4 regions of the Ruegeria sp. YTSA064 genome follow, and region 1 is predicted to be linked to each of the others. Evidence: riboswitches for the same ligand, from Rfam matches in the RefSeq annotation. Region 1 holds a riboswitch; each other region holds the start of a gene.
What was found. Region 1 has a riboswitch for cobalamin ahead of AC2FI7_RS11355 (DUF1636 family protein). Riboswitches for the same ligand answer to the same signal wherever they lie in the genome.
Positions count from the first base shown of each region.

Region 2: it holds a riboswitch for cobalamin, as region 1 does, so the genes downstream of both, AC2FI7_RS02175 (DUF1636 family protein) here and AC2FI7_RS11355 (DUF1636 family protein) in region 1, are expected to answer to the same signal.
Region 3: it holds a riboswitch for cobalamin, as region 1 does, so the genes downstream of both, AC2FI7_RS18180 (DUF4198 domain-containing protein) here and AC2FI7_RS11355 (DUF1636 family protein) in region 1, are expected to answer to the same signal.
Region 4: it holds a riboswitch for cobalamin, as region 1 does, so the genes downstream of both, AC2FI7_RS13635 (hypothetical protein) here and AC2FI7_RS11355 (DUF1636 family protein) in region 1, are expected to answer to the same signal.

Region 1 covers NZ_JBXWNK010000006.1:261,250-264,539, forward strand. The annotation lists gene AC2FI7_RS11345 (ABC transporter substrate-binding protein) at 1-374, opposite strand, end outside; gene AC2FI7_RS11350 (ABC transporter ATP-binding protein) at 391-1,176, opposite strand; gene AC2FI7_RS11355 (DUF1636 family protein) at 1,173-1,529, opposite strand; cobalamin riboswitch at 1,767-1,974, opposite strand; gene AC2FI7_RS11360 (catalase family protein) at 2,306-3,290, shown strand, end outside.
Region 2 covers NZ_JBXWNK010000001.1:435,084-438,373, reverse strand. The annotation lists gene cobW (cobalamin biosynthesis protein CobW) at 1-841, opposite strand, end outside; gene AC2FI7_RS02175 (DUF1636 family protein) at 838-1,218, opposite strand; cobalamin riboswitch at 1,303-1,505, opposite strand; gene AC2FI7_RS02170 (NAD(P)-dependent oxidoreductase) at 1,651-2,598, shown strand; gene AC2FI7_RS02165 (glycosyltransferase family 2 protein) at 2,889-3,290, shown strand, end outside.
Region 3 covers NZ_JBXWNK010000012.1:168,647-171,936, reverse strand. The annotation lists gene AC2FI7_RS18190 (NikL family nickel/cobalt ECF transporter subunit) at 1-340, opposite strand, end outside; gene cbiM (cobalt transporter CbiM) at 337-948, opposite strand; gene AC2FI7_RS18180 (DUF4198 domain-containing protein) at 955-1,701, opposite strand; cobalamin riboswitch at 1,868-2,070, opposite strand; gene AC2FI7_RS18175 (aldehyde dehydrogenase family protein) at 2,183-3,290, opposite strand, start outside.
Region 4 covers NZ_JBXWNK010000008.1:125,726-129,015, forward strand. The annotation lists gene AC2FI7_RS13630 (alpha/beta hydrolase family protein) at 1-501, opposite strand, end outside; cobalamin riboswitch at 623-843, shown strand; gene AC2FI7_RS13635 (hypothetical protein) at 931-1,338, shown strand; gene AC2FI7_RS13640 (protein-tyrosine phosphatase family protein) at 1,342-1,845, opposite strand; gene AC2FI7_RS13645 (DNA polymerase III subunit gamma/tau) at 2,016-3,290, shown strand, end outside.

The sequences.
Region 1 (3,290 bases):
GGTTCCAATGTGTCTGGCGTCACATCCCCACCCGGTTTCATTCCATAATACCAGCCCGCGAAAAACAAATCTGGGTCCGCTGCGACGAGGTTCTCAACAGTGGGGTATTTCGGCGCGAGCTCCGGAATGTTACCCCGCAAGGTATCGAATTCCGGGCTGGTCTTGTACCAGCCGGTGATCCCGGTGAGGCCGACGATCTTGTCCTGTAGCCCCAAAGCAAAAGCCATATCCGTCATGTTCATGTCATGCACGACCAACCGTTCCGGCAACGTCTCAAACACAAGGGGTTCGCCGCAATTGTCCACGGTGACTTCCTGCGCTGCAGCGCTGCTTGCAATGGCAGTGACCAAAGCCACGGACCAGATGTGTTTCATCAATATTCTCCTGAGTTTATGTAGAAACAGTGGTTCTTCGGATATCAAGAGCCGGTATCACGCGACCCTCATGGTGAAAGCACAGATAATCCACGCCAAAGGTTTCACGGACCCGTTCGGGCGTCAGAACTTCGGCAACAGTGCCAAATCCGGTCAGGTGCGTGGATTTCATCAAAGCAACATGTGTGGCAAATTCAGGGATCATGACCAAATCGTGCACGATCATTACCACTGTGACCCCAAGATCAGCGACCAGCGATAGCATCCGCCCCTTTGCGTCCGGATCCAAATGATTTGTGGGTTCATCGAGAAACAGCAACGAGGGGTTTTGTGCCAAGGCGCGAGCAATATGAGCCCGCTGACGCTCACCCCCAGAAAGCTGAGCCATCCGCTTGTCCGCCAACATGCCTAAATGGGTGAGGTCTAATATCCGGTTCAGTTCGCGCGCATGATCTTCGGCCGAGCGATCTGCGCGTATGGGGATCTGACCCAATGCCACATAATCACGCAGTGACAGACGCCCGTCAGGAAATTCCTGCTGGCTGACAACGGCTATCATGCGGGCGCGTTCTTTTGCGGATAGGTGCTTGAGGCTTTGTCCATTCATACGCACATCCCCCAATGCCAGTGCCTCGGCACCACAGAGTAGATTCAAAAGCGTTGTTTTACCTGCCCCGTTCGGACCAGCGATCGCAAGAATAGCGCCCTCGTCCAAGGCGAACGAAACGCCTTGCAACAAGATATCTCCGTTAAGCGCGTAATATTCCAGATTTTCGGCTATCAGAAAGCTTTGCTTGGTCATAGCGCTTCCTCAAGCTCAATACGCGGCAGGCGTGAGAGAGTTTTTGTGAACAATGCCCGTGGCCGATCAGTGGCTTTTGTCCAACCATCGCCACTGCGCAGATACTGATGGGCAAATTCAACGATCGCGTCCAAATCTTTATCTGTAGAAATGTCACCAAATAGATATTGTGCTTTGCCACGGGCCTGAAAGCCGATGGTGGTTGGCCTTTCACAACCCGCCATACAATTCACAGAGCGGATCACAAATTCCCTCGGCAATTTATGCTTCAAAGCCTGGGGTACTTTGTCTGCACTTTCGCCACTTCTGCAGCTCGCGCAGACAAGAAGGATATGATCAACATTGTTCGTCATCTCGCCACCTTTATTGCGCAATTAAAGTTATTGCTATGCTATATCGTAACGTTTTGAGTATTCTGAACACCGCGTTGGGCACCCCGCGTCGGCGGTTCACGTTGTCGACAATGTATTGATCAGCGATTTTCGCATTTCTCACTCCGCTTGTTTCCAAGCGCAGACGGAAGCTGCCAGTCGTGCACACACGTGTATAACGTGCCATCAATACCTCCTTCCAGGACGCCCCGCCCCGGGTTGGTTGAACAATTGATGGCAGGTCTCCTGACTTGCGGGTCCGCGCTTGGCCAACCTTCCCGACCCTTGGGGTCAGTGGCTATTTGGCATAGCTCACCGCTTACAGTTGCGGGGGCAGTTACGGAATTGGCGCCGCGTGGCATTCCTCACCGTATTCCCTTTTCATCCCTCTGACGTATCGTTGGGAACCATCTGCTGCCTGAGTGCCCGAGATCAAGAAATGCGTCAATAACTTTCTGTCAGCATAAGTCTTCCAAGGTAAGCCAACGCAACGCTAGCGAACACGGCGCCAACCGCGCCCGTTTGGAAGTCGTAAATCGATTGATCCCACCCTACCAATTATTGACCGGTATACTTCATTCTGACGCGAAAACGGCTGTTTGAGGTCGAAAGGATTGAGGCAATAAGGCTGCCATAAGTCACTTCATTTGAAAGAAAAACCAAAAAGGGTTAATCTGCGGGCATTTAGAAGGGGTTGGCTGTCAGACATATTTGTAGAGGTTAATTATTGCCTGGGCTTGCTCGGGAAAGGGGGTTCGTTGACACATTATTTGCCAAACACTTCACCTGAAGACGTGGTTGACGATATCATCGATCAGAATTTTGAAGCGATCGCGAAGTGGAAAGGTCGAAGGTTAAGAGCGCAACATGGGCGCAGCCATGGGTGTGTCAAAGCCACTTTCACAATCCGGGACGATCTGCCGGAAAGGTTGCGCCATGGCCTTTTCGAAAAAGCAGCAAGTTATTCTGCAGCAGTTCGCTTTTCCAACGGTGCGCATCTGGATGATCGTAAAACCGATGCCCATGGAATGGCGGTCAAACTATTTGATGTGCCGGGCACCAAACTGATCGACGTCGAGGCGCTTTCACAACTCAACATCTCGCAAATCAGCGATGAGTTCGACTTTGTTCTTGTCGATCGGGACACTTTCCCCAGTTACCTTTCCGACGATTATGAACGGCTAAGCAGCCTGATCGCCACGCTGCAAGCCCTACAGCACGCGTCAAATAAGCGTCGCAGCTGGTCATTGAAGCTGATCACTCGAGGGTTGGTGGCCCTGTTTCACGCATTTGCCACACAAAAAGGCAGGCGACGTCTTCAGACTGCGAGCGATTTTGCCTCGAACTACATGCAGTCGCCATTCGAGGCGCATTTCTGGTCAACGACGCCCTATCGGCTGGGGACTGACCTGACAGTACGATACCTCGCCCGCAGCGTTCGACATAAGGTAGCAACTAAACCGGTGGACGAGCATGACGGCATCAGCCGGAAACTCCGTCAGGACGTCGCCGGTGACGGCAATCGATTTGAGTTCTGTATAATCGAACCACCGCGTAATGATGGCGACTTCGATCCGCTCGACAACCGCGTCCGATGGGCCTGCGATCCACAGCCAGACGCACCACTTGACCCGTTTCATCGCACGGTTACACCCATCGCAGATATTACCATCGAAAGAGATGCAGAATTTGATCCGCTCGATGGTGATACCCTTTCATTTTCGCCATGGCGTGTGACCGCCG
Region 2 (3,290 bases), on a different contig from region 1:
TCAGTTCCTTTGCCAGGCGTTCGATCTTGGCGACCAGATCCAGCGGATCAGTCTGTTCCGGCAGTTCGACGATGATGCTTTCAAAATCGTCATGCTCGTGATCGTGATGACCATCATGATGGCTGGGACGCGCTTCCATGTCGTCCTCGGCGGCAGCTTCAAGGCCCAAGACAACGCGCACGTCCACGACACCTTCGGCGACTTCGACGACGGGTAGGGGGCGAGGGGCTTTGGCCGCGATGACCTCTTTGGCTTTGGCGACACCTTCGGGACCGGCCAGATCGGGCTTGGTCAGCAGGATGATGTCGGCGCAAGAGATCTGATCTTCAAACACTTCCGATAGTGGCGTCTCGTGGTCGATCGACTCATCGGCGAGGCGCTGGGCGTCTACCGCTTCGACATTGGGTGCAAACCGACCAGCGGCAACCGCTTCGGCATCGGCCAAAGCGATCACGCCGTCGACTGTGATTTTCGAGCGAATGTCTGGCCAGTCGAACGCTTTAAGCAGCGGCTTAGGCAGAGCCAGGCCCGAGGTTTCGATCAGAATGTGATCGGGGCGCGGCTCCAAGGCCATAAGCGCTTCGATCGTGGGAATGAAATCGTCGGCCACAGTGCAGCAGATGCAGCCATTGGCCAGTTCCATGATGTTTTCTGCTGGGCAATCCGGGATTGCGCAGGATTTCAGGATATCGCCATCGACACCCACATCGCCGAACTCATTGACTACAACAGCCAAGCGCTTGCCTTGCGGGTTCTGCATCAAATGCTTGACCAGTGTCGTTTTGCCCGAGCCCAGAAAGCCGGTGATCACGGTGACGGGCAGTTTTTCGAGATTGCTCATTTCAGGGCTCCAATCGGGGGAATACGGGCCGCGCAATTCTTGCGGAAGTGTTCGGGGCGTTCACGCCATTTGACCAGCCCGTCCTCGGTCTGAAGGTACTTGGTGGCACCTTCAATGATGGTTTCGACGTGATCGGTTTCGCTGAGGTGTTCGTAAACGAATGTCCAGCGATCAGGTCCGCCACGCAGCACGATAGAACAGCCCTCATCGCAGTTTGAAAGGCATTCTACTGCTTTCAAGGTGATGCCCTCGGGCAGGGCGGCCTGTTCAAGCGCTTTGTGCAGCAATGTGCCGGGGCGTTGGGCGTCGTCTTCGACGGGTAGGCCGCGACGGCATGTAGTGCAGACCAGCAGCTCGACCGGTGTGGTCTCGGTCATGTCTCTCATCCCCCCAATCCTCTTCGTGGGGGACGGGGTTTCATGCGGGCCGATCAAAGCCCCACACCGGAACACCCCGTCCGGTTTCATCTTCGGGCGTTGGCAGGTCTCCCGGCTTGCGGATGTCAGAGCAGTGCTCTGTCGGATGTCCCGCCTTCCCGGCATTCGCCAGTGGCTTGGGCACCCTCTCCGGTCACGGTCGCGGGGGCGGCTGCGTTTGACGGAAAATCCGCTGACGCATTCCCTTTTCATCTGCTGCTGCAGACACCAACACTTGGCTCTTGGGACAGCATTACCCCCCTTGTCAAGCGAGTCTCGCTCAACAGTGCGTACAGGGGCAAAAAAGCGACCTCTGAGGGTCGCTGGACGGCATGACTTAGGTCAACAGGCGTGTTCGCATGTGCATCGAAAGACGAACAGGGAGAGCGTCATATGAAAGTAGGCTTCATCGGGCTGGGAAACGTGGGCGGAAAATTGTCGGGCTCGCTGCTGCGCAATGGGATTGACCTGACCGTTCATGACCTCAACCCTGATCTTGTGTCTGGATTTGTCGCGCAGGGTGCGAAGGCAGCTGAAAGCCCCGCTCAATTGATGCGGGATTGTGACGCTGTGATTACCTGTCTGCCATCTCCTGCCGCCTCGGACGCGGTAATGCAGGAGATGCTGTCCGAAGTGACATCCGGTAAGATCTGGATGGAAATGTCCACCACCGACGAAGCGGGAGTAAAACGATTGGGTGCTTCGGTGATCGAACGTGGGGGGGCTGCAGTCGATTGCCCGGTATCGGGCGGATGTCATCGGGCGGCTACGGGCAATATTTCGATCTTCGCAGGCTGCGATCGAGAAACATTTGAGCGCATTCTGCCGTTCCTGACGACGATGGGGCGCCGCGTTTTGCACACAGGCGATTTGGGATCGGCCTCAGTGTTGAAGGTGCTAACAAACTATTTGGCAACCGCAAATCTGATCACTTGCGCCGAGGCTTTGGTGACCGCAAAGGCCGCAGGGATGGATCTTGGCACGACCTATGAGGCGATCAAAATTTCGTCGGGCACATCATTTGTGCACGAAACGGAAAGCCAAGTGATTCTGAATGGGTCCCGCGATATTTCATTCACCATGGATCTGGTCAAAAAGGATATCGGTCTGTTTCAGGAGGTCGCCGACCGCGCCGGGGTGCCGCTGGAGATAAACCCGGTGATGATGGAAATCTTCGACGACGGAATCGCACGCTACGGTGACCGTGAACTTTCCCCTAACATTATCAAACGCCTTGAGGACGCCACGGGACTGGATATCCGTGCACCGGGGTTCCCCGCCGAAATGCAGGATGATGAGCCGGAAGAGCCGGGTTACGAAGTGGTTCCTCAGAATCGGTGAAACATATTGTGCTGACGTTCAGGAAGAGTTTCGTTTGTTGATGCCACGGTTATCTGCGGTTCGGAGGTGGTTATTCGGATTGTCGCAGGAAAGTTCTGATCAAGTCAGCGGTTAACTCAATATTAGTTGGCGCTGAATGCATATTGAGTTCCATCATTTTCATCAGCCCCCCTGGGGGCCGAGGTGCGGTAGCCAGTTCTTCCTGGAACTTGCTGCGTTGGACAAATTCTGGAGGCTATTCTAAACAGATCAACAATAGTCCGATAATGGCACAGGCAAGAGTTTAACTTATGGGAAACGAGACCTTTCTCATCGTGACGACGATGAAGAACGAAGGGCCATTTATGATCGATTGGGTGGCTTACAATCGCGCAATCGGGTTCAATGATATCCTGATCTACACCAACGACTGTTCTGATGGCACAGATGTCATCGGTGATCGGATGCAGGCCTTAGGCTGGGCGCATCATGAGCGCAACAAGGTCGGACCACGCGCTGCGCCCCAGAACCGGGCTTTTACCCGATCTCGCAGTCATCCAAGCTATCAGTCCGCAAATTGGATCATGAGCCTGGATGTGGATGAATACATCAATATCCGTTTGCCTGAAGGCAATGTTCAGTCACTGGTAGAGGCAAGCGGTGAAGCTGATGCAATATCGATCTGTTGGCGTATGTTCGGAAATGCCGGCTTA
Region 3 (3,290 bases), on a different contig from region 1:
CCGCAACCTCAGCGGCAACTCCCATGATTTCGGCCACCTCGTTTGCGGACATGGTCACTTCAGCCACATGGCCCGCGCCAAGATCGGCCTTGAAGGTATGCGCAACAGGTTTTGTGGGGATATACAAAAAGAACCCGTCCCCATCAGTAACGGTGCGACCTAGTTCAGCACCATCGGGGCCGTAGACGAAAACTTCCTGGTCGCTTGCCATATCGCCATTGGAGAACCCTAGCTCACCCTCGATCGCTTCGCCAGCGGGGAAAACCCCCGCGATGACCTTGTGTGCGAGGGCCGAAATCGGTGTGAGCATCAGCGTGGCAATAACAACCAGTTGTTTCATGTTAAAACCGCCTTTTTGAACAGTTCCGGTTTCACCTTGCGCGCCAACATCACGGCAAACCCCGTAAGCATGGCTTCAATGCCCATAACCGGTATATGGGCGAAAAACACCAGCTTGGCCGCAGGCAGGAACGCGTCACCGGACATCGCCAGTGAAATGGCAACAAACGCGGTTGTGGCTGCGATTGAGAACGCCCCCCCGATACCGCCCCAAATCGCCCCCTGAATGGCCGAGCCTCGGGCGATGAGGCGGCCAAAGATCATCCAGGTCAGTACCGCCGGAAGGGCAATATTCAGCGTATTTATCCCAAGCACAGTCAATCCGCCAAATCCAAAGAATACAGCCTGTAACAGCAGCCCTACAAACAAAGCCGGAAAGGCGGCCCAACCGAGCAAAAGCCCGGCCAGGCCATTCAGGATCAGATGCACAGAAGATGGGCCAATCGGCACATGAATCAGCGAAGCAACGAAGAAACTGGCTGACAGAACACCCGCTGTGGGAATGCGATCCAGATCCAGCGACCTCAGCCCCATTGCAATCCCGCCTGCAGCAGCGATCGCACCGCCGATTACGACAGGGTTCGAAAGAGCACCATCTACAATGTGCATAAGGGTTTACTCCAGATCCCAGGCGCGGATCCAGATCACGGCATCCTGGCTCAGCTCTTTACCTTCATGCTCGGTTTTCGGACCAGAGCCCAGAGCGGCGAAACCCCAGTAACCGGCTTTGGGTACACCAAAACTGAAATAGCCATTCTCGTCCGAAATCGCTACCAGCGCACCACCTGGCAGCGGTGACACCGTCGGTGCAGCGGCACCCGTGCTTTTCAGGTCAGGGGCGGCGGCGATGTATTCGATCTCAATCTCGACCCCTGCAACTGGTTTGCCCTCGCTCAGCACGCGACCCGTGAAAGTTGAGCCCGCAATGATGTTGTAGGGCTTGTTCAGCGGCAGGATTTCTGTTGCCAGACCTTGCGGCTGATCCCAGTCGGTGGGCAGTTCATTTCGGTTCAGATAGGCCTTGGTGATCTGCTGGATATAAATATCCTCAGATTCTTCGTAGTAAGGCGTAGGAACGGTCACCACCACATAGTCGCCCGAACGCTTCACCGGGACCGAGCCTTTGAACGCCTTGGCGCTGTTGTCTGGGCCGTCAAATGTGGTTTCTTCCAATGTGTCCAGCAGATCGGTTTTATTGCCGTTGTGGATCACATAGAATTCTTCCGGTTTTTCAAGCGTCATCACATGACCAGCTTCAAACGGGTGCCAGAATATCAGCTTTACCGGCACATCACCGGGTCGCTCGATCATCGTGTTTTCTGTGTATTCCATTAGGAAATGAGCGCTCGCAAACGCAGGCATCACTGCAGCAGCTGCTGCCAAAAGCAATTTCTTCAAAACTCAGTCCTTCTCAGGTCGCGCCTTCCCCGGCACATATTTGGTTTTGACTTGGGGAGGGCCCGCGTCCGTTCGTCGACCGAGACAAACAGATACAGCGTACACCCCGTCGCCGACAATGAGCACCCTTTCCGAGGGCGCGTGTTCGGCAGGTCTCCTGACTTGCGGGTCAAAGCGCTATGCTGGCCTTCCCGGGATATCCCAGTGGCATTGTCAGCCGCGCTCGCCGCTTACAGTTGCGGGGGCAGTTGCAGATTTGGCGCGAAGAGCACCGCACTACATTCCCTATTGCTTCCAGGGGAATCCCCCGGAGCCGAACATGGCGTGTTCATGCCAGAACATGCAAAGCACGGTCAACAATCGTTTCCGTCACTAAGCGGGCCATTTGCGAAATTAGAGTACCCACATTCGCTCGACCAGCATCGGATCGATCCTGACAGCTTCTTCACAGCCGTATTACAGCCATCTTATCTTGCGTCATGTCATGCATGGTGTAGCCGATACCGCCGGTGTTGTACCCTGATTGATGGCGACCCGCGAATGGCATCCAGTCGACCCGAAAAGCAGTATGATCGTTCACCATGACGGCCGTGGCGTCCAAATACCGCACGGCATGCATTGCTGTATCCAGGGATTTGGTAAAGACCGACGCCTGAAATGCAAAAGGAAGAGCGTTTGCAGCTTCGTATGCAGCACTAAGATCATCATATTCATAAACACAAACGACCGGCCCGAAGATTTCGGAGGTGGACACGCTCGCATCAGCGGGTGGGTTTAGAAGGATAGTCGGAGCATAGGTCGTTCGGCCCAGCCGTTTACCCCCTGTCATTACGCGGGCACCTCCCGCAACCGCTTCGTCTACCCATTGTTCTACTCGATCAACTTCACCCGGACGGATCAGTGGCCCACATTCCACGCTGGCGTCACGGGCATCACCCACCTTCAGCGCTGAGGCGGCTTCTGCCAACTTTCGAGCGACCGTTTCCACCATCCCTGATGGAGCAAAAACACGCTGAACCGAGACACAAACTTGACCGGAATGATAAAATCCACCCTTGGTCAACAAGGGGATCATGGCATCAATGTCGGCTGTCTCATCGATGATAACTGGCGCCGCTCCGCCGTGCTCCAACGCGCATCGCGTCCCCGGCGCCAGCTTCGAGCGCAGCATCCAACCGACACGTGCCGATCCGATGAAAGAAAAGAATCCGACACGCGCGTCCGTGATCATCCGTTCAGCTACATCATTTTGGCAAATCGTCAGATGGCACCACTCCTTTGGTAGGCCAGCCTCGTACAGGATGTCGACAAATGCTTCGCATGACAGTGGTGTATCAAGTGCCGGTTTGACGAGGACCGGGCATCCAGTGGCCACAGCCGGGGCCACCTGATGTACGATCAAGTTCAACGGATGGTTAAACGCGCTTGCGGCAACCACTACGCCGATAGGTTCACGCTGTGTAAAGGCAATCCGACCCGATCCTGCCGCCGTCAGATCCATCGGTATTTCCCGACCCGCCATCTGACAGATCTCATGGATACACAGCTCGACA
Region 4 (3,290 bases), on a different contig from region 1:
CAGGGGCGCATGACCGTACCAGAACAACGTCGCCAAAGCGCGGTAAGGCCAAGGATGATCCCTCAGCGTTACCAGGCCGGAACAGACACATATCATCCTGTCGATCTGATCGAAATCGGGTTGGACCGGACCAAACATCCCGCCCAAAGAATGCCCGATACTCCAAAGCTTGGCCTGTGGAAACCTCCGCCGCATTTCGGTCCGTGCAGCCGGAATGTCGATCAGCGCCCAATCCGCCATGGTGACACGCGATTGCTTTTGTGAGCCTGTCAGAGAGTGACCAAAATCCCTGTAGTCATAAGTCAGGCAGGCCATGCCGTGCGCTTCTGCAAGCCAACTTGCGAAATGTTGGTAGTAATCTCGGGGCACACCGGTTGCGCCGTTGATCACAACAACTTTGTCCGGTTTTGCGACTGGATGATAGAGCCGGGCCGACAGTATTGCCGGGCCGGACTGAAACTGAATGTCCTCGGTGACAACCGCTTGCTGTGTGTCCAACATGGTGCCCTCTGAAATCAACTGAACCGATCAGTTCACCCAAGGCGCGCCGAGTCAAGGTTGACGTGGCTAGACCGTGCGTCACATGCCATGATCAATCTTCTTGACACCCGAACGATTGTACCGCTAGCGATGACGTGATGGTTCTCGCGCCCAACCGGGCCGGGATGAAAAGGGAACACGGTGCGGTTCTGCCCGGATAAACCCGGAACGAACCCAGTCCGAGACTGCCCCCGCAACTGTAAGCGGAGAGCGATGTCGAAATGCCACTGGCCTTGAAGGCCGGGAAGGTCGGCAAAGCAATGACCCGCGAGTCAGGAGACCTGCCATCAAAACGAAACTGAAACTCGGGCGGGGTGTCCGGGCAGGGCAAGACCGCATGCATGCTGTCCCTCCTGATTGATGCCCCTGCCCTGCGCGGAGGGCGCATGAATGATCTGGAAGACCAACACGCATAAATTCTCGGCAACAATTTGCCAACGGACCGGGAAAAACTGCCCCGCTTTGGCACGAATGGCACGGGCACTGGCCAATTCGGTTGGAAAAGCTGGCCCCACGACCACCGCAGGATTCGGAATCGAAGGAAGCTGCGATCTGACTCATTGCACCAGTGGATGCACCGCCCGATTTCGCTCCGGTCCGGAAGAAACCCGAGTGTTCTGTGATGCCGATTCAGACGTCGCGATCGACCATCTGGACAGCTATGCAGACCTGATGTTTGGCACGGACTCGCGCCCCATCCCTGCAGGCACCTTGTCCCGACCGCCGTGCGCAATGCTGGAAGTGTTAGCCCTGAGCGGAAACACTCGGGCGCAGGCTGAATACCGTCCGTCGGCCTGATCGCTATTCGGCTACCAGGACACTGGCAGGCGCAGTCGCCCAGCGCAGCTGCGCGTCGGTTTCAACTGCACATGGGCGTAAGGCTCGCAACCTTTTCAATGCCTCGTCCGGGTGCTCTCCACACTCGACCATCAAGCGCAATACAGCCATACCAGAGCGGCCACATCCGCCTTTGCAGTGGATTAGTACTCGGCCTCCACCCGACAATGCGTGGCGAGCAGACTCGCTGGCATCCGCCCAGCGCATATCAATGTCGTTGCAGGGTATACCGTAATCCTCGACTGGCAGATGAACCCAGCGACAAGCGCGGCTGCGAACATCGGCCCCAAAATCCCTGGCGCCATCAAGGATCATCTCGACCTCAGTGGTCATTGACAGAATAAGGCCGGGCTTCCATCCGGTAACCGCATCAAGATCACCGGAATAGTCTCCTCCTCGCCCTGGCATTGAGGTTAACGCAAGCGAGCCCCCGCCCACTTGAAGTGCATGGATAACAATCTGAGCCATTCTACGCTCCCCCCGAAACGCTGATCAGAAAATCTTTCTGGCTGGTCTTAGACTGTACGATATTAACCGCGTCGGACGGCAATCCAAAATGAAAATCCTCGCGGCTTGCTGTGGACGCGGGCAGCGGGGGCCTCTACGCTGCGGCGTAATTCGAATCCGACAGAGCAGACATGACCGATACGCCAAGCCCCGCCTACCAGGTTCTTGCCCGCAAATACCGTCCTGAAACCTTTACCGATCTGGTCGGTCAGGACGCGATGGTACGCACACTGAAAAACGCGTTCGAGGCGGACCGGATCGCCCAGGCCTTTATCATGACCGGCATTCGTGGCACCGGTAAAACAACCACAGCCCGGATCATCGCGAAGGGGATGAATTGCATCGGGCCTGATGGCGAAGGTAAACCCACCACCGAACCCTGCGGTCAGTGCGAGCATTGCGTCGCCATCATGGAAGGCCGCCACGTTGATGTGATGGAGATGGATGCCGCCAGCCGGACTGGTGTGAACGACATCCGTGAAATCATCGACAGTGTCCGCTACCGTGCCGCCAGCGCACGCTACAAGATTTACATTATCGACGAGGTCCACATGCTCTCGACCAGCGCTTTCAACGCGCTGCTCAAGACGCTTGAGGAACCACCCGAGCATGTGAAATTCATCTTCGCCACGACCGAGATCCGCAAGGTCCCGGTCACGGTTTTGTCGCGCTGCCAACGTTTCGATTTGAGGCGGATCGAACCCGAAGATATGATCGGCCTGTTGCGCAAGATCGCTGAATCCGAGAAAGCGCAGATCGCCGATGACGCATTGGCGCTAATCACCCGAGCCGCCGAAGGATCTGCCCGTGACGCAACCTCGCTGTTGGATCAGGCGATTTCGCACGGTGCGGGTGAAACCAGCGCAGATCAGGTGCGCGCAATGCTTGGGCTGGCGGATCGGGGTCGAGTGCTGGATCTGATGGACATGATCCTGCGCGGTGATGCGGCCAGTGCTTTGACCGAACTTAGCGGACAATATGCAGAAGGTGCTGATTCTCTGGCAGTGCTCCGCGATCTGGCTGAGATCACCCATTGGGTTTCGGTGGTCAAAATCACCCCTGATGCCGCCGAAGATCCAACCGTTTCGCCTGACGAGCGCGCCCGAGGCCAACAGATGGCCGAAGCGCTGCCAATGCGTGTTCTGACCCGCATGTGGCAAATGCTGCTGAAAGCTCTGGAAGAGGTCTCGGCTGCACCCAACGCCATGATGGCCGCAGAAATGGCTGTGATCCGCCTGACCCATGTGGCCGACTTGCCAAGTCCGGAAGAACTGATCAAGCGCTTAAAGGATGCACCTCCCCCCCCCAATCCCGGGCCGGGTTCGGGTATCGGAGTGCCAGGCCAGGCGAGCGCTGCGCCACAGGCCTCTGCCCGACCGGCCTATACCTCTTCGGCCATCGGTGGG